2 regions of the Hallerella porci genome follow, and region 1 is predicted to be linked to the other one. Evidence: riboswitches for the same ligand, from Rfam matches in the RefSeq annotation. Region 1 holds a riboswitch; the other holds the start of a gene.

Region 1 (7,943 bases):
AGGCGAACACGATTTTATCCGATTTTGCATTCCGCGAAATGATGGGAAAAGTACAGTTTGCAATCTCACCCGATTTGAACTCAAAAAAGTCAACGATTACATTTCGGAATGGCACATTCAAGGAAATCGTTTTTTGCATCGACAAGTCCGCGCTATGGTCGGGACGCTTTTTGATGTCGGGCGCAAGCGTTATCCCGCGGGAACGGTGAACGAAATTTTCGCCGATAAATTTAAGGGCGAACGCACAATGGCGCCGCCCCAAGGTTTAGTTCTCGAAGACGTTTTGTATTAACTACTTCACGCTCTTCGCATATTCTGCGGTATCGAGAGCAATCAGCAATTCTTCATTGGTCGGAACTACCATCGCGAGCGGCTTTGAACCTTCGACGGTGATAATGTGATTTGAATTTTCGCCGTTATCTTCGTTGCGCTTTGCGTCCATCTTGAATCCTAAAATGGCCAAATTTTCAAGAGTGATTTCGCGGACAACGCGGCTGTTTTCGCCGATGCCACCGGTAAAGACGAGAGCGTCTAAACGCGGAAGCGCCATCGTGAGACCGCCGATTTCGCGGGCGAGTTTATAGCAGAAAACTTCAAGTGCAATTTGTGCGCCTTGATGACCTTCGGCAGCTTTCTGCGTAATCGTGCGCATATCATTGCTTAATCCCGAAAGTCCGAGAAGTCCGCTTTCTTTGTTCACGAGTTGATTCAAACGATCGATATCAAATCCGAGTTTTTTGTTCAAGAAGAAAAGAATCGCCGGATCAACAGAACCCGAACGAGTTCCCATGACAAGGCCATCGAGCGGAGTAAATCCCATCGTCGTGTCAACGCATTTGCCCGCATGAATTGCGGCACAAGAACTTCCGTTGCCGAGATGCGCAGTAATCAAATTCAATTCTTCGGGCTTCTTTCCTAAAATGCGAGCGGCTTCGGCGCTGACATAACGGTGCGAAGTTCCGTGGAATCCGTAACGGCGAATTTGATATTTCTCGTAATAGGAATACGGAATGCCGTAGAGGAAAGCTTTGCGCGGCATCGTCTGATGGAATGCGGTATCGAAAACAGCGAGCTGCGGAAGAGTCGGGAAAATTTCTTTGGCGACTTCCATTCCTGTCGCGTGAGCGCCTTCGTGTTGCGGCGCAAACAAAATAATGCTGCGGATGTAATCGATGAGTTCTTGCGTCACCGGTTCCGACTTAATGTATTTTCCGCCATGAACGACGCGGTGACCGACCGCTTCGATGGTGTTGATGAGTTTCTGCGAAGTGAGAAATTTTTGCACTTCGATCACAGCTTCTTTGTGAGTCGGGCAATCGAAATGAAATTCCGCTTTGCCTTCGGGGCCTTTTGCTTTAAAGTGTCCGTTGACACCGATATTTTCAACAAGACCATTCGAAAGAGATTCTTTCTTTTCCGTATCAATGACGGCAAATTTGACGGAAGAACTTCCGCAGTTTAACACGAGAATGCGCATAGTTTTACCTTTGAAAAAGTTTTGATTAAAAAGTAAAAAAAGAAAGGTCCAGAAAATTTTTTGATTTTCCATTTTCGTTTTAAGAATCCAAAAAATGGAATTTCTAATTTAATGCGGTGAAATTTTTCCCGTTAAAATTTGCGTTTGCGTGTTTATATCGCACAGGCTATCTGCTTTTGCGCAAAACGATTTACCGCCCGAAAGAAGCGCTGAAAAGTCCCGTGATAATTCTCGGGTCATTTCTTGCGGGCGGCGCTGGAAAAACGCCACTTACCATTGAACTTGCGAAGCGTTTTTCCGCGGAGGGACTCCGCGTGGCAATTCTTTGCCACAGCGCCGCTTGGGACGAATGCAAGCTCATCGCAAAAAAAGTTCCCGCAGTTTCTCTTTTCAAAACGCAGAACCGTTATGCAGTCGCCCAAAAAATCGACGGAAAATTCGACGTCATTCTTTCGGACGGCGGTTTAGAAGATTCGCGATTTGTCGGCGCAAATATTTTCATTTTACGCTGGAATGAATGCGCCAAAAAAATCAGCGATTTAATTCCCGCGGGCAAATGCGTGAGCCTTGAAAAAGATCATCCGCTAGGAAAATTGACGAAGCAAATTATTTGTTCTGAAAAAATTTCTGCCGCAGAAAAATCAAAAATTACCGAAGACGAATGCGTGCAATTTTTCATCGAAAAAATTCAGAACGCAAAGGGCGAAAGTTTGCCGCAAAATGCGGAATGTGCTGTCGTTGTGGGAATTGGAAATCCCGAACGTTTTGTGCGCGATGTTAAAAATTTTGGAGCTCGCGTTTCGCATTTTCGTTTTCTTCCCGATCATGCGAAAAATTACGAAGCGAACATTTTACAAGAAATTTCTCGCGGGCAAATCATCGTCATCACCGAAAAAGATTTTGTGCGCTTGCGCCCCGAAATACAAAAAAGCCCGCTCCTCTACATCGCAGAAGAACGGGTGAAAATCGGAACAAAAATTTTTTCTTACTTAAATGCAGCCGCTGGCGGCGCTGCTAAAAATCCGCCGTCGACATTATAAATTTTCGTGTAACCTTGCGCCGTTAAAAATTCCGAAGCCGCTTGGCTGCGTTTTCCGCTGCGGCAAAAAACGAGAAGGATTTTATCTTTGGGAAGTTCGCCGAAGCGTTCTTGAATTTGTTGAAGAGGAATGTTAATCGAACCCGCAACAGTTCCTTGCGAAACTTCGCCCGGTGTCCGCACATCTACAAATAATGCGGTTTTATTTTTCTTTTTCATTTCGATTGCTTTATCCCACGAAATGGTTTCGTAAGCGGGTGACGCAGCAAAAGCGTTAACGCAGAAAAGAGCGAGTAATGCGAGAAGAATTTTTTTCATCGGATCTCCAATTTTTAAGTTCTCTTCAATTTTAAAAAAGAAAAATCGAATTGGAAAAATGCATTTCAAAAGAGAATGAATTTTAGGAACATTTTCATTTGTTCGCAAAGAATTGTCTAAATTAAAAACGGAATTCAAATGGAAAAATTTTTTGGCATCGCACGCGTTTTAAATAAACGCGGATATTGTTCCCGCTCGCAAGCCGAAGCACTTGTGCGAAATGGTCGCGTTTCACTCAACGGAAAAATTGTTAGGAATCCCGAAACGCCGACCGCAAAAAATGCAAAAATCGCAGTCGATGGAAAACTCGTTTTAGAAACGGCATTCGTTTATTTTGCGATGAATAAACCGCGAGGAATTGTGACGACGGCGTCCGATGAAAAAGGCCGCAAAACGGTGATGGATTTACTCGAAGGAAAAATGCAGCAGCATGTTTTTCCGATTGGACGATTGGACAAAGCGAGCGAAGGCTTGCTGCTTTTTACAAACGATACCGCATTCGCCGACAAAATTCTTGCGCCCGAAACGCATTTCGAAAAAGAATATCACGTTTGCATTTCTCGTGAGCCGACCGAAGAAGAATTGACGCAAATGCAAAAAGGCGTTCTTGTGCCACCGCGAATTTTTGGAAATTCTCCCGAAAAAATGCGCATGGAAAAAGTTCGCATTTTACGACGCGGAGAAAAAAATTGTTGGATTGCAGTCATTTTACACGAAGGAAAAAATCGCGAAATTCGTCGCATCTTGCAAACATTTGAAATCGAAGTTTTGCGCCTTATCCGCGTTCGCATTGGAAATTGGACTTTGGGCGATTTGCGCCCCGGCGAAATTCGGAAAATGGATAAAATTTAAAATTGGAAATGGCACAAAGTGTCGCGTAGTCTATAGACAACTCTTTCCTCGAACAGCTCTCGTCAAAAGAAAAAACGCAAAGTAGATTTATTCCAAAAAGGATTGGTTATGCGTTTTTGTTTGAAAAATTTATCGGCTGTACTTTGTTTTTCCATTTTGGGCTTGACGAATGCGGGCGCAGAACCGCTCGCTTTTCCCGAGGCGTTGGGCTTTGGTGCAAATGTTACCGGAGGACGCAATGGAAAAGTTTATCATGTGACCAATTTAAATGATTCGGGCGCGGGCTCTTTTCGCGATGCGGTTTCGCAAAGTAATCGCATCGTCGTCTTTGATGTCTCGGGAATTATCAATTTGAAAACGGCGGTTTCCATTAAAAGCAATATCACCATTGCGGGACAAACCGCTCCGGGCGAAGGCATTGCGATTCACGGCGGAAAACTTTCAACGGGAAAACAATCCAACATTATCATTCGTTATTTGCGCATTCGCCCCGGAGAAAATACAGCGTCCACAAAAGATGATGCGTTGAATCTTTACGATTCTAAAAATGTAATCATCGATCACTGTTCCGTAGAACTTGCGCCGTGGAATAATTTCGGCGGTTCATCGGATAACGCCAATTACAGAATCACAGGAATCACGGTTCAAAATTCTTTAATTGCAAATCCAATCGGTCAGCAATTCGGCGCGCATATCGAATCGGTCGATGGCACTTGGGCGTGGTATTATAACGCTTTCATCAATACGCACAACCGAAATCCGCTCGATAAAATCAACGATATTTTTGTGAACAACGTGCATTACAATTACGAAGCGGGCTACACGACGCACACGAGCACAAAATTCAAACACGATATTATCAACAATTATTTTGTCTACGGTCCGAAAGGTTCAAACACTTGGTTTCAAGTCGATAAAAATCAGAGCATTTACGAAAGCGGAAACATGGTCGACAACAACCGCGACGGAAAATTAAACGGCTCGGGCACAAAAGTTTCGTGGTATCAAGGAGTCGGAAATCTCTTAAATGAACCTTGGAGCGATGTGACGAAAAATTGTCCGATTTTAAATGCGCAAACGGCGTGGCGCTATGTGAATTCGCAAAGCGGCGTGCTTCCTTACGACGATATCGATTCGTTAATTTGGTATCAAGCGAGCACATTAGGGAAAGCGGGCGCTCTTGTTAAAAGCGTTTCTGCAATGGGAATCAAAACGAATAACGGTTGGGGAGAAGTGATTACGGGAAAAGCAGAAACCGATTCCGATAAAGATGGCATTCCTGATTATTTTGAAAAAGCGATGGGGTATAATGCAAACAAAGATGATGCGACGACAAAAGAATCGGACGGCTATTTAAGAATTGAAAAATATATCAACTGGCTTGGCGCCATGCACACGCGCGTGCTTCAAAATTCCGAAGTGAAATTTGATTTGAAAAAAATCACAAAAGGATTCCAAGATGCAGCGCCGACTTATCAAGTGAGCGATGCGAAGAGTGGAACTGTGACATTAGAAAATGGAAGCGTTGCAAAATTCAAACCGGCGGCAAATTTTACAGGACTCGCTTCGTTTAAGTATAACGTCAAAGGAAACGACGGCTCGGATTATACGGGACGCATCGAAGTCTTAGTCGAACCTTCGAATATTACGCCGGTTTCGTCAAGTTCAACGGCAAAAAGTTCATCGTCAGCGGCGCCGACTTCGTCGAGCTCAAATGTTCAAGCGTCGATTGTGAAAAATGGCGCAGGCTCGCAATATCAAACGATTACTTTGGGCGAATCGATTGTGCCTTTTGCGTATGCATTTAGCGGATGCTCGGGCGTAAAAATTTCGGGAATGCCCGCGGGCATTGATACGCTTACCAAAGTGAGCGAATCGAAAATTTACATTTCGGGAACGCCAACGCAAGCGGGAACTTTTACCTATAAAGTGAAAACGGTCGGAGCGATAGAAAACATCAGCCGTGAAGCCATTTTAGTGGTGAACGATTCATCTAAAATCGATACAGCGATTATTGATACCGCAACGATTGATACGACTGAAGTGGATACGACGACAGGAATTTTTGTGCGCAATTTACATTTTGAAAATCAAGCGCAATTCAATTTAAGAACTGGCGAATTATTTAGCCCGCGCGCAGGCTTTGCCAAAGTCTATGTGCTCGATTTGCAAGGTCGCATCGTGAAAAAATTTACGGGCAATGTCCACGCAGGAATTACGAATTTAGATATGAAAATCGGAGAAATGGCAAAAGGAAAATACATCGCGAAAGTGGAAGTGAAATCCATTCAGAATTGATAAAGCATCATTCCTTTCTCCATTCAATTTCTTCTGTTGTATCAGCTCCGTTTATTTGGGCGACTGGATTTTTGCTCAAGTAGCCTAAAAATATGGTTTTACTTCTATACACGCAGGGCATTGCGAAGGGATGACAAACTCTAAGTCATTCTGAGTGAAGCCGTAGGCACAACCGCCGTGTCATCCTGAACGGAGCCGAAGGTGAAGTGAACGGATCTAGCAGTTCACATTAAGCCAAAAAGTTTTAAAAATGAGTTCCCGCGGTAATGCAAGATCTTAGAGCTTAGAGTTTTCTAAGATCAAAGCTCTCAGCTCTAAGTTCTCAAAACCCCGGCGCGCCATCATCTACATTTCTCATTTAAAAAGCCTTCCCGCAGCGTTGCAAGAACGAATTTGACATGTTAAAAGCCTTGCCGCAGCGAAGTCGCCTTAACATTCCTAACTCGCCGAAGGCGAAGCCGTGCGCACTCACCCCTCATTTCTAATTTTCTAAATTTATTTCACACGGGAGCTGGTGTAACCGGCTGAGAGGAAGTTGAAAACTTCGACCGAACCTGATTTGGATAATGCCAACGGAGGTAACGTGATAAAGGTAAATGGTGTTGATATTGAAGCCGACGGAAAGTCTTTTGCAGGCAAGTCCGTCGCAGAATATCTGAAGACTACGGATTACGATTGCAAACGGATTGCTGTCGAACGCAATTACGAAATCGTACCAAAATAAAAATACGCGGAAACGCTTCTTTCGGATGGGGATAATCTTGAAATTGTGAGCTTTATGGGAGGCGGCTAATGTCTTCTTGTAAAATCTCGCGAGAACAGATGCTTGCAGCTCTTGTCGAGCGGCAAGGGAAAGAAAACGTGGCGAAACTTCAAGCGGCGACGGTCGCCGTTTGCGGGCTCGGCGGGCTTGGTTCGAACATTGCGATTTCTCTTGCACGAGCGGGAGTGGGCAAATTGATTCTCATCGATTTCGATACGGTCGATGTGACGAATTTGCACCGCCAACAATATAAAGTTTCTCAAGTCGGCGAGGAAAAGTCGATTGCCCTTGCCGAAAACTTAAAAGAAATTGCGCCTTACTTAGAAATTGAATCGCATACGGAACGGATGATTCCCGAAAATGTGGAAACGCTCATCGGGCAGGCAAATGTTGTCTGCGAAGCTTTTGATAATCCCGAAGCCAAAGCAATGCTTGTGAACGCAATCCTCGAGCGCAACGCAGAACTTGCCAGTCAAGGAAATTTGGACAAGCAACAGTTTTTGGTGGCAGCTTCTGGAATGGCGGGCTTTGGCGAAGCAAATGAAATTACGACGCGACGCATTTCAAAAAAATTTTTTTTATGCGGAGACGGAAAAAGCGATGTAAATGCAGGCATTGGACTCATTGCCCCGCGAGTCATGCTTTGCGCAGCGCATCAGGCGATCACCACCATCCGAATCATTTGTGGATTTGAAACAGAAACGCTGTCGAGTGGCCCTATGATGTCATCCAGACAGCTCAAGGAGTCGTCTAGACAGCTCAACGTGTCATCCTGAGCGTAGCGATATATGAAACTTGGAACTTTAGTTCCTTAGTTGAATTAAGCCCTTTGGGGTAGGATCTAGCATTTAATAAAAAAGGACATTAAAAATGGAAAATGAAAACTTGAAAAACGACCCGCTTTTTATCGGCGGACACGAACTTCATTCCCGCTTTATTTTGGGCTCGGGCAAGTATTCGCTCAAGCTCATTGAAGCTGCGGTGCAGTACGCTGGCGCTGAAATCATCACTTGCGCCGTTCGCCGCGCAAATACCAAGGAACACGAAAATATTCTCGATTACATTCCGAAAAGTGCGACGCTCCTTCCGAATACTTCGGGCGCTCGCAACGCCGACGAAGCCGTTCGCATTGCGCGCCTCGCCCGTGAACTTGGCTGCGGCGACTTTGTGAAAATTGAAATTATGCGCGATACAAA
Region 2 (7,943 bases), on a different contig from region 1:
TTGAATACCTTGACAGAGGCGTTGTGGCGGTGAGGCAGAATAACACATCGGCGCTGGTTTCTTTTAGGAGCTTGTTTGACGACGACAAGAATTTGGCGTTTAATGTTTACCGCGTCACAGGAAAAGACACGGTCAAGGTGAATGCATCTCCTTTGACAAAGGGCACAAATGTCGTCGATAAAAAAGTGGACTTTTCAAAAGAGAACACTTATTTTGTCACCAAGATTTTAAATGGAGTCGAGCTTAAAACAAAGGGCTCTTACACGATGCCTAAAAATAAAGGCGTCGGGCCCTACATCACAGTTCCGATTAAGGCGGGAAGCAAAATTCACTTTGTGTGGGTAGGCGATTTAGACGGCGATGGCGCTTACGATTACGTACTCGACCGCTATAGCGATAACCATCAAAAACTAGAGGCGTATTCGAGCAAGGGGAAATTCTTGTGGGAAATTGATTTAGGCGCAAACAGCGAAAACAAGAACAACATCAGCCCGGGCGCATCGACGATTGACGTGGGAATGTGGGACGGCGCAACGGTTTATGATATCGATAGCGACGGTTATGCAGAACTGATTTTGCGCATCGCTGACGGCGTAAAATTTGGCGACGGAAACGTTTATCAAAATGCAGTGGCGAACGCACAAGCGATTGCAATCATCGACGGGCGCACCGGAAAATTGAAAGCGACCGCTGACGTTCCCAAAGATTACATCAAAATTGGTCCGATGGCGACGATGATGGAAATCGGATACTTGGACGGGAAAAATCCGAGTGTCGTTTGTTGGTTTAAAAATCGAAATGCCAACAAATCATTTAACAGTTTAATGGTTGCTTACGGTTATCAAAATGGAAAATTCAAACAGCTTTGGAAATTTGACAATAAAAATGGATTTGCCGAAGCGCATCAAATCCGAATTGCCGATGTTGATTTTGACGGAAAAGATGAAGTGCTGCACATGGGTTATGCGTTAAATGGTGACGGCACGCTTCGTTACAGTATCGATAAAGTCGTTCATGGAGACCGCTGGTATGTGGGTGCGTTTAGCAAAAACGATAAAGTGATGATGGGCTACGGCATCCAGCAAAAAAATCCGAACGGACTTTTGGAATATTACTACAACGCATCGACCGGGAAAATCATTTGGAAACATTCTGTGGCGCCCGAAAATACGGTAGATGTCGGCCGCGGAGCCGTTGGAGACATCGACCCCAATTACGATGGCTTTGAAGTTTGGAGCTTTCAAGGAACCTACAACGGACCCACGGGCAAAAAAATTGCAGACAATTATATGTATCCCGTACAACGTTATTGGTGGGACGGAGACTTAGGTTCTGAAAGTTACAACGAAGGAAAAATCGAAAAGTGGGATTACAAGAACAAGGCTGTCAATCGCTTGCTTTCGACTTGGAAGGTTTACGAATCGTCGGGAAGCGAGCGCGGCGTTGCAATGTTCCATGGCGACATTTTGGGCGACTGGCGCGAAGAATCGATTCTCGTCAATTACACGAAAAATGAACTCGTGATTTTTACAACAGACATTGAAACAGAACACCGCATTTATAGCCTTGCACAAAATCCGTGTTATCGAAATGGCATGACGGCGAAAGGTTATGTGCAGGCAAGTATGCTCGATTATTTTTTAGGCTGGAATATGGATGCGCCCAAAACGCCAAATATTCAAATCATCGGCGGAAATCGCGAAGCTGAGTTTGGAAATCAAAAAATTTCAAGTTCCTCTGAAATGAAAAATTCGAGTTCTTCAAATTTTGATTTAAGCTCTTCGAGCATTTCATCATCAAGCGTTTCATCGTCTAGCGTGGAATTTTCTTCTAGTGCAAAGCAAGATAGCACGACTGCGATTTCACAATTAAAAAATTACAGAACCTGGAATATTTACCGCAACGAAAATTCTGTTTCGTTGATTGCTGGAAGCGAAAATGTTACAGCGAGACTTTTTGATCTGAACGGGAAATTACTCTTGCAAAAAAATGTTTCGGCACATGAAATGCTTGAAATTCCCACACGGCAATCGATGAGCTTGCTAATTGTGCAAAGCAAGAATCAAAGAGAGGTTTTAAAAATCAAAGGGAGTGTAAAATAAGCTTATCGGAGTTGACGTTCTCTGTTTTTTAGAAAGAAACTCACTGAAAATCACTCATGTAAACGGATTCAAGGCAAATCGCGCGGCAAAAATTTCTTTTGGAAATGTTGGCGTTGTAGAATTGCTAGGATTTCCTTCGAGAATAGTTTTACACGCTAGAAATTTAGTAGAAACTTTTGCGAATGCAAAAGGGAAACTCATTTCTCATTTTTCACTCCTAATTGAAGATAGAGTTTTTTCGCTGCGTCTTCGGGGTCTTTTGCGCTCATGATTTCGGAAACGACAGCGATGCCGTCAGCTTCGGCTTCGCTGATTTCTGCAGCGTTAGAAAGATGAATGCCTCCGATGGCGACGAGCGGATGGCGGGTGAGTTTCTTTGAACGCAAAACTCCCGCGGGGCCGAGCGGATGATCGGCTTCGGCTTTTGTTTGGGTGCCATAAGCTTGCACGGCGACATAATTGACATCGTCGTAGCGGTTCATTTCTAAAAGTTGCTCATCATTATCGCAAGAAACGCCGATGATTTTATTCGGACCTAAAATGCGGCGGGCAATTTCGTAGGGCATATCGCTTTGCCCGATGTGAAGTCCTTCGACATCGACAGCTTGCGCAATATCCAAACGATCGTTGATAATTAACGGAACGCCTGTGCCCTGGAGAATTTCTTTTACGCGGAGAGCGATGTGATAAAAATCCCGCGTCGATGCAGTTTTTTCACGAAGCTGCACAATCGTTGTGCCACCGCGAACGGCGGCTTGCACCACATCTTCGACGGGGCGCCCGAGCGCCAAATCGGAATCGGTCACCAAGTAAAGATTCAAATAATTTTTTTTCATTTTTACTCCTGAATTTCGGTGTTAATCGCGAGGACTTTTTTCTGAAAATCGTCGAGAGATGTGCCGATGACGAGAATCAATTTTTCCAAATTGATGCGGTCGGGAATGGAGATAACATCGGGCAAAGTTTCTGCGCCGGCGATAACTTTTTCAAGGTCGCGGTCGTAATCATTACCGAGTTGCCAATAATCTTTTGGCGTTGGCATCGCAAGAGATTTTAATCCGAGTTTTTTGACTGCAGAAAGAATTTTGTCATTGCTGCGGAAATTGGCAACGCATTCTGCTTGCGGAAATTTTTTGCGGATTTCGAGAAGTGTACCTGCCATGTAAACGCTGATTCCCATTTCGGGATCGCGGACAGAACAGGTTTCTTGATTCACTCGGAAAATGCGTCCGGGAACTGCGCAAACATCGGCAGCAGTTTTTCCGTTTACGGTGTAGCCGATATTCATTCCGATTTCTGGAAGCATGCGGTAAATATTTGCGGCTTTTAAATATTCAACAGCGGATTTTAAATCGCGGCAAAGTTTATCGTTTTCCGAAAGACCTTCTTCGACATTTCCTTCGGCGAGAATATTTTTTGCGTTAAAGAAAACATCCCAGAAGAAATCTTTCACCGGCGGCGTAAAATCAAGGCTTTCGCCATTTTGAATCCATTTTCTGCCTGCGGATTTTTGGGTGAATTTGCCGAGAACAGCACTTGGGATTCCTTCTTTTGAGAAGGCGTTCTGGAGCTTTTTCGTTTCTTTTGGATCGACAGCGATAACGAGTGTGCCTTCGCTGATAATTTCCCAAGGATTGAGCCCGAAAATGGCGCAGATTTTTTGAATGTCTGCGGGAATTTTATAATCGTCTGTGTGAATTTCGATGCCGAGTTTTGACGCTTCGGCGACTTCCCAAATGCCGCGTTTTATGCCGCCTTCGGTCGCATCGTGCATCGCGTGAACGCCTGCAAATTTTGCAGCGATTTCCGCATCTTTGACGACGGAAATTTCTTGCATCCGTTTTGCTGCGCGCTTGATATCTTTCGGGGCGAGTTTTCCTTTTAATGCTTCGCCGAGTTCAAAGCCGAGAAGGGCTGCGGCTTCGATTGCAATGCTTTTTGTGATGACGAGATCGTCGCCCGCTTTGGCGCCTCGCGGAGAAACGAATTTTTTCCCCGTTCCCCAAACGGTGATGCCGCCGATTGTAGGGCAGACGACTGCGCCGTAATATCCTGTGTGACCGCCGACGATAGAAATGCCAAGGCGCGCGGCTTCTGCGCTGATTTCATCGATGAGTTCTGCGATATATTCTTGCTTCGTTTCGGGAGGAAGCAAAAGCGAATAAGTCATAAATTGCGGCTTAATTCCCATGACAGCGACATCGCTTGCACCGATGTGCACGGTGACGTATGCAAAATCTTTGGGCGTCATCCGGACCGAGGGAAATATCGGGTCTTCGGCAATCGCCATATAGCCTTCGGGCACTTTGAGAATTGCGGAATCGACACCCATCGCCGGCCCAATTTTGACCTTCGAATTTTTGGCTCCCGTTTTAGAAAGAATAGACTGTGTGAAGAAATCGTCGTTGACTTTTCCAATCATAAAAACTCCTACGCTGGCATTACCCAGATCAGGTGTGCGGGTCGAAGGAGGCTACCTTCCTCTCAGCCGGATTAAATCCAGCTCCCCGTTGTGCACGAAAATTTAGCAAGAATTGATGTTTGAAAAATTTTCCGCTTGCAAAGAGCAGAAACATTCCCGCGCGAAAACGAAATTCGCATTTCTACTTATATTTCGTATGGTTATTTTAAAAATCGCTTCGAAAGTGGGATATTTTTGAAACTAAATTTTTAAAGGAAATAACCGAAAAAGGATTTAGATTGGACTAGTTATGGGCTCTGGAAAAAAAATTGGTGAACTCTTACTTCGTCAAGGCGTAATCGATGAAGACCAGCTGAAGCATGCGCTCAGTGAAAATGAACGCACAAAACTTCCGCTGCCGAAAATTCTCATCCGTTTGGGAATGGTAAGCGAAGAAGTTTTGACGAACATTTTGGGCGTTCAGCTGCGCAATACGACGCGCATGCGTATTGGCGAAATGCTTTTAAGCCACGGCTTCATCACCGAGGCGCAGTTAAATAAAGCACTTGAAGAACAAAAGAAAACGGGGCAACGTTTAGGACGCACTTTAGTCGCTCTCGGCTTTATGTCCGAAGAACGCTTGGTGGAAATTCTTTCGGCGCAATTTGAAGTCCCGTATGTCAAGCTCTCCAATTTTAATATCGACCCCGAAGTCCACAATTTAATTTCCGAAGACGTTTGCCGCACCTATAAAATCGTCCCGCTTTTTGTTACCGATAAAACGTTAACGATTGCGATGACCGACCCGACGAATGCGCATGTGATTGACATTGTCAAGTTCAAGTCGCAGATGGATGTCGATGTGGTCATGGCGAACGAAAAGGATGTGATGTCGGCAATTGACCGCATTTATGCATCCGCAGTTCAAGGCGATTCTTTGGAAACGCTTTTGAATCAGGCCAAGGCCGACGGGAAAGACGAACTAGAAACGGTGGACCGCGAAGCCGAAGCGCAGCAAGAAACCGCGCTCACCGATGAAGAAGGCCAGCAGGTCGTGAAGATCGTGACGTCGCTCATTCAGGAAGCGATTTCCCGCCACGCATCCGATATTCACTTGGAACCGCAGGAAACCTTCCTGAAACTCCGTTACCGTATCGATGGTGACCTTCAGGTTCAGGCTCCGATTCCTGCCCGTTTGATGAACCAGATCCTTTCGAGAATCAAGCTCCTTGCGAAGATGGATATCGCTGAAAAGCGTAAGCCGCTCGATGGTCGTTTTACCGTGCGTTTCCGCGGAAGCGAAGTCGACTTGCGTGTGAGCTCCTTCCCGGTTTCTTTGCGTAAGCGCGGCATTTGCGAAAAAATAGTGATGCGTATTTTGGACCCGAATTCGGGTCAGTTCCCGTTGAAGGACATGGGCTTTGCGCCTGTCATGTTCAAGCAGTTCAAGGATGCGATTAACTCCCCGAACGGAATTGTGCTTGTGACGGGTCCTACGGGTTCCGGTAAGTCGACGACTCTTTATGCTTCGATCCGCGAAATTCTCGATCCGACGATCAACATTTCGACGATGGAAGACCCGGTCGAATTGAACATTGACGGCGTGAACCAGGGACAGATCAACGTGGCTGCGGGCTTTACCTTTGCTGCGGGTATTCGTGCACTGCTTCGTCAGGACCCGGACGTGATCATGATCGGTGAAATGCGTGATAAGGAAACTTCTTCGATGGCTATCGAAGCGGCTTTGACGGGTCACTTGGTGTTCAGTACGCTCCACACGAACGACTCCGCAGGTTCGTTCCCGCGTTTGCTCGAAATGGGACTGGAACCCTTCCTTGTCGCAACGGTGATGAAAGGAATTTTGGCACAGCGTCTTGTGCGCCGAATCTGCAAACATTGCAAAGAACCGGTGGATATTTCTCCGGAATTGCGCGAAGAATTACATCTTTCTCCCGATATGCAATTCTATCACGGACGCGGCTGCGAACACTGCGACGGCTCGGGTTATAAAGGACGTTGCGGTATTTACGAATTCCTCGTGCCGAATGAAGCCGTTCGTAATGCAATTGTGAAACGCGCTTCAGGCGAAGTGATTAAGCAAATCGCGATGAAAGAATGCGGTATGATTACGCTTCGCATGGACGGTATGCAGAAAGCTCTTGACGGCTTAACGACTTTGGAACAAGTTCTCGGCGCATCGAACCCAGACGACTAACGGCAAAACTCATGGCAAGTGTAGTGGATCTGGCGCGCTTACAGCGTGAACTGAATCAAGAACAAGTCGCTGCAGCGGCAAAAACCGAAGGTCCAGCTCTGATTCTCGCGGGGGCAGGCTCGGGAAAAACGCGGACGATTACTTACAAAATCGCTCACTTAATTTCTGCGAAAAACGTGGATCCGCGTCGGATTTTAGCGGTGACTTTTACCAATAAAGCTGCCCGCGAAATGAAAACGCGTATTCAGCAAATTCTCGAAGGTCGCGTGAACCTCGAATGGATGGGAACATTCCATTCTATCTGCGTGCGCATTCTGCGTCTTTGCCTTGCCAACGATCGCATTTTACAAGTCCTCGGTTGGAAAATCAACAAAAATTTTTCGATTTACGATGATGACGATCAGCGAAAAATGCTGAAAGAAATCATGAAACCGATTTTCGGCGATGATTTAGATGCGAAGGCGTTAAAGCAAGCGCGTTCTATTATTTCGAAATATAAAAACAGCGTTGTAAAAGAGCCGCTTCCCGCGGGCGGTTACCGCATTGTGCTTCAAACGCCGACGGTTGCGCTTGAACACGCAGCCTTTCCCGATCAAGAAAAAATGGCGGGAGTTTACCGCGATTATCAAGCAAAACTTGCTGAAGCCAATGCGATGGACTTCGACGATTTGCTTCTCAATACGGTGGAATTATTGCAAAAATTGCCGCAGGTCGCTGCGCAATTTGCGAATCGTTTTTTGTATGTCGTCGTCGATGAATATCAAGACACGAACGATGTGCAATATGAACTTTTGAAACTTCTCATCGATCGGACGAAGCAAAATGTTACCGTCGTCGGCGATGACGATCAAAGTATTTACGGTTGGCGCGGCGCAAATATTGATATCATCCGCAATTTCTCGCGGGATTTTGACCACGTTACATTTTTCAAATTGGAACGCAATTATCGCTCTTCGGCAAATATTGTGAAGGGCGCGGGCTCGGTGATAGCGCATAATGAGCGCCCCGAAGAAATGAAAAAAAATGTCTATTCTGCAGAGCCCGCAGGCGATCCTATTCACGTTGTCAACGTCCTCGCCGATACTTTTGAATCGGAACAAATCGCGAAGAGAATTTTTGAAGCCGGCAAAGAACAGTATGCGAAGACCGCCATTTTTTATCGCACAAACGCGCAGTCGCGTGCGATTGAAAAAGCGTTAAACGATTTGCGCATTCCTTGTGTCAT

The links. Region 1 has a riboswitch for thiamine pyrophosphate ahead of thiS (sulfur carrier protein ThiS). Riboswitches for the same ligand answer to the same signal wherever they lie in the genome.
Region 2: linked by a shared signal. The riboswitch ahead of B0H50_RS01080 (thiamine-phosphate synthase family protein) and the one ahead of thiS (sulfur carrier protein ThiS) in region 1 are both predicted to bind thiamine pyrophosphate.

The regions. Positions count from the first base shown of each region.
Region 1 is NZ_QGHD01000012.1:3,146-11,088, reverse strand. Features, by position in the region: gene truA (tRNA pseudouridine(38-40) synthase TruA) at 1-292, shown strand, start outside; gene B0H50_RS07080 (acetate/propionate family kinase) at 293-1,477, opposite strand; gene B0H50_RS07075 (tetraacyldisaccharide 4'-kinase) at 1,594-2,517, shown strand; gene B0H50_RS07070 (rhodanese-like domain-containing protein) at 2,463-2,834, opposite strand; gene B0H50_RS07065 (pseudouridine synthase) at 2,973-3,686, shown strand; gene B0H50_RS07060 (Ig-like domain-containing protein) at 3,795-5,984, shown strand; TPP riboswitch at 6,480-6,583, shown strand; gene thiS (sulfur carrier protein ThiS) at 6,568-6,708, shown strand; gene thiF (thiamine biosynthesis protein ThiF) at 6,777-7,523, shown strand; gene B0H50_RS07045 (thiazole synthase) at 7,618-7,943, shown strand, end outside.
Region 2 is NZ_QGHD01000001.1:251,880-259,822, forward strand. Features, by position in the region: gene B0H50_RS01070 (rhamnogalacturonan lyase family protein) at 1-2,102, shown strand, start outside; gene thiE (thiamine phosphate synthase) at 2,300-2,938, opposite strand; gene B0H50_RS01080 (thiamine-phosphate synthase family protein) at 2,941-4,524, opposite strand; TPP riboswitch at 4,513-4,622, opposite strand; gene B0H50_RS01085 (GspE/PulE family protein) at 4,814-6,718, shown strand; gene B0H50_RS01090 (ATP-dependent helicase) at 6,730-7,943, shown strand, end outside.